2 regions of the Serratia fonticola genome follow, and region 2 is predicted to be linked to the other one. Evidence: predicted binding sites of a transcription regulator. Region 2 holds the regulator's gene; the other holds the start of a gene.

Region 1 (2,208 bases), 790 kb from region 2:
TAAGCCGCATGATAAGCCGCCGCCACGTCCTGCGCGGTGACGCCCTTGTTCAGGCGGCAGGTAATAGTTTCCAGAATACCCCGCGGGAAGTTACCCAAGTGTGGCGTAAAGATGACCGGCACCCCGAGATGAGCAGAAATTTCTGGCTGATGACGGTGATTGAATAGGCCGTAAGGTTGCAGGCTGACTTCACAGAAACTGGTCGTGACGCTGGCTTTACGCCCTGCACCGCTCACACCGCTGACGGCGTTGATGACCGGCCATTGATCCAGGTTCAGCAATTGCTTGTCGAGCAGCGGTTTGAGCGCCAGCTGCGCCGCCGTTGGGTAGCAGCCCGGCACGGCAATCAGCTGCGCCTGCTTGAGTTTTTCGCTCTGCCACTCCGCCAGGCCGTAAACTGCCTGCGCCAGCCAGTCGGCATGCTGGTGTGTAAAACCATAATACTGTTGATAAAAATCAGCATCCTGCACGCGGAAGGCACCGGAGAGATCAAACACCACACAACCGGCAGCCAGGAATGCTGGCGCGATGTCGTGGCTCACCTCATGGGCGGTCGCGAGGAAAACAACGTCGATGCCTTTGGCCGCGGCGGCAACGTCAACCAGCGGCTGTAATGGCAGATCGACGATGCCTTTTAATTGAGGGTGCAGCTCGGAAAGCAATTTTCCTGCATCTGCACTTTGCGCTGAAACCGCTAAAGCGGTTATGTTCATGTGTGGGTGGCGATTCAGGTAAGCCGTGAGCTCTGCTCCGGCATAACCGCTGGCACCAACAATCAGCGTATTCAACATGTGGCCTTTCACCTTCTTGGCTAGCAATCTAAGAGTCACGGCGACCCTGGTAGCAGGGCTTGGTCGCGTTGTTGCGCGGTTCACCCACGTGGTTGAGCGTGATGTTTTTATCAACATCCGGGTTACAGGTTCCCTTACGCTCTAGCTTACTGTATTTTTATTCAAAATAAATGCATGAATATTGATACTATCCTAACCAAAGGCTGTCAACAGTGAAGATGAAATTACCTCCATTTATTGAGCTGTACCGGGCGTTGATCGCCACTCCGTCGATCAGCGCCACCGATGGTGCCCTCGATCAGAGTAATGAAGCATTAATCAACTTGCTGGCCGGCTGGTTCAACGATTTGGGCTTCCGCGTCGACGTGCAGCCCGTGCCGGATACCCGCAACAAATTCAACCTGCTGGCTAGCCTCGGTGAAGGCAGCGGCGGCCTGCTGCTGGCGGGCCACACCGACACGGTGCCCTACGATCAGGGGCGCTGGACGCGAGATCCCTTTACCCTGACCGAGCACGACAACAAGCTGTACGGGCTGGGTACTGCCGACATGAAGGGCTTCTTCGCCTTTATCCTAGACGCGGTACGCGATATCGATGCCAGCAAGCTGACTAAGCCGCTGTACATTTTGGCCACCGCTGATGAAGAAACGACGATGGCTGGTGCACGTTACTTTGCTGCCTCCAGTAAAATCCGCCCGGACTTTGCCATCATCGGCGAGCCAACCTCGCTGCAACCGGTGCGTGCGCACAAAGGCCATATCTCCAGTGCGATCCGCATCGTTGGCCAGTCGGGCCATTCAAGCGATCCGGCGCGCGGCGTCAATGCCATTGATCTGATGCATGAGTCCATCGGGCATCTGATGGAATTGCGCAAAACGCTACAGGAGCGCTACAACAACCCGGCGTTTGCGGTGCCTTACCCAACCATGAACTTTGGCCATATCAGCGGTGGCGATGCGGCTAACCGTATCTGTGCCTGCTGTGAACTGCATATGGATATCCGCCCGCTGCCGGGGATGACGCTGGATAACATCAACGAACTCCTGCAAGAAGCGTTGGCGCCGGTAAGCCAACGTTGGCCGGGCCGCTTGACGATCGATGAGCTACATCCGCCGATCCCTGGCTACGAATGCCCTACCGACCATCACATGGTGGCGGTGATTGAAAAACTGCTGGGTGCACGCACCGAAGTAGTCAACTACTGCACCGAAGCGCCGTTCGTCCAGGAAGTGTGCCCAACGCTGGTGCTCGGCCCTGGTTCGATCAACCAGGCACACCAGCCGGACGAATATCTGGATACCGCGTTTATTGAGCCAACGCGTAAGCTGCTGGGTCAGTTGGTCGACCATTTCTGCCGGCAATAAACCTTAGTAACAACAGGGGAATGGGTTACCATTCCCTACCTATTAAGACGTAG
Region 2 (2,208 bases):
TGTCGTACACACCCGCTTTCTTCAACACTTCTGCCGCAATGGCCACCGTGGTATTCACCGGGTTGGTGATGATACCGATGCAGGCTTTCGGGCAGGTTTTAGCCACTTGCTCAATCAGGTTGCGTACGATGCCAGCGTTAACGTTGAACAGATCGGAACGATCCATCCCTGGTTTACGCGCAACGCCAGCAGAAATCAACACCACGTCCGCACCGTGCAGCGCAGGAGTTGCATCTTCGCCACTGAAGCCTTTGATTTTAACTGCGGTTGGGATGTGGCTTAAGTCAACGGCAACGCCTGGGGTAACAGGGGCAATGTCGTAGAGGGAGAGTTCAGAACCTGAAGGAAGCTGGGTCTTGAGTAGAAGGGCGAGGGCCTGGCCAATACCGCCAGCAGCACCGAGAACTGCAACTTTCATCCTATACTCCTTTATTGTCTTAAATATAAAAGCGCCGTGAATTCTTTGGTCACGGACCTTAATTTATCACGCCTTTAAAAACAACCTCTTAACAGTCGGTTTTAGATCTGGCGCAATAAAATGGCCGATGTTGCGAGCATTTTAAAGTAAATAGCTTATGCATTAAGGGCATAGCGCACACTAATCGAAAATAGTGCCAAGCTTTTCACGATCGCGTTAACCGGCGGTTACATTACACCCTTACGTAACATCAGAACAACATCATTTTAATAACATTTTCGTTACCGGAGAGCTGACTCGATTCCCGCACCGAAAGGGCATATTCATGAGCAACGGATTTTGTTAAAATCGCGCTCTTGCCTTTCTGTCTGGGCATTTTTAATTTTCCAGACGGCCCCCATATTGCATAAAAATGCATTTATATGCATAATAATCAGCTCTATTACCAACATTCCACGGTGCAAAATGCGTAATCCCGCAAAGCAGGAAGATCTGATCAAGGCGTTTAAGGCGTTATTGAAAGAAGAAAAATTCAGTTCTCAAGGCGAGATCGTTTTGGCGCTGCAAGAAGAAGGCTTCGAGAACATTAACCAGTCCAAGGTATCACGCATGCTGACCAAGTTCGGGGCGGTACGCACGCGTAATGCAAAAATGGAGATGGTGTACTGCCTCCCGGCCGAACTCGGTGTCCCAACCACCACCAGCCCGCTCAAGAATCTGGTGCTGGACGTGGACCATAACGACGCGGTGGTGGTGATCCATACCAGCCCAGGTGCGGCGCAGCTGATTGCCCGTCTGTTGGACTCACTGGGCAAATCCGAAGGGATCCTGGGTACCATTGCCGGTGACGACACTATTTTTGTCACTCCGGCCAGTTCATTTACCGCACGCCAACTGTTTGAAGCCATTCTCTCCTTGTTCGAACAGGAACTTTGATGCATTCAGCGCAGCCTGCGGCGCTCCGTCGCGGGCTGTGCATCCTTTATTAACCCTTCATTTACTTCTTCCGCACTGCCTACCACGTTTAAAACTGCCAAAAAGCCGACCTGCAGCACATTTCAATGACATTTCTGGGTGACTGGTGATAGTGACTGGAAGCTTCCGCACTTTTAGTCAAAAGCACTTAGCTCATTGAAATTACAAAAATTTAACATCAAAAGTGTATTTTATCGCCGTTTTTTATTCCATTAGGTTATTAAAAGTAACGGCCACCCCAATAAAGTTTCACTAGAAACTGTTAGTCAGCTATTAATTTTTTCCGTTACTAGATGTATACTCATTTTCGTGACGTAAATCACAGTTCATTGGAACTGATAAAAGAATACGAAGAGGATAAATCATGAAAATTAAAACTACCGTAGCAACAATTAGCCTGCTGTCCATGCTGTCTTTCGGTGCATTCGCAGCACAATCCGTTGATGCTTCACAGGCTGAAAAACTGCAGTCTGCCGGTACCATCACCGTGAGCGGCGTCGGTGCAGCACCTTCTGATATCCGTCAGGCACTGTCTGCCAAAGCCGATGCCCAAGGCGCGACTGCTTACCGCGTGATCGAAGCTCGTAACGAAGGCAACTACCACGCTACCGCTGAGATTTACAAGTAAGTACAAGATGTTATGTGAGCATTGCACGACAACTCTCTGGTAAAAAACCAAGTAGATAACCGCCTTCAAGTATAAAAAACGCTGTAAAGCCCTTCCAGGCCGTTATCTCTGAACGATTAAGGATCCAAGTATCATGAACATGAAAACTACTCTCGTTGCACTTAGCCTGCTGTCTGCCGTTTCTTTC

What was found. The regulator ArgR, encoded in region 2, controls arginine synthesis, uptake and breakdown. The targets are predictions, from matches to a motif close to ANTGAATAAAAATACANT.
Region 1: argC (N-acetyl-gamma-glutamyl-phosphate reductase) is a predicted target of ArgR. The motif match lies at 940-957, and genes of this name have one in related genera.

What each region holds. Positions count from the first base shown of each region.
Region 1 covers NZ_CP011254.1:1,572,536-1,574,743, forward strand. Annotated here, with positions in the region: gene argC (N-acetyl-gamma-glutamyl-phosphate reductase) at 1-791, opposite strand, end outside; gene argE (acetylornithine deacetylase) at 1,010-2,155, shown strand.
Region 2 covers NZ_CP011254.1:2,359,258-2,361,465, reverse strand. Annotated here, with positions in the region: gene mdh (malate dehydrogenase) at 1-418, opposite strand, end outside; gene argR (transcriptional regulator ArgR) at 884-1,354, shown strand; gene yhcN (peroxide/acid stress response protein YhcN) at 1,758-2,021, shown strand; gene yhcN (peroxide/acid stress response protein YhcN) at 2,155-2,208, shown strand, end outside.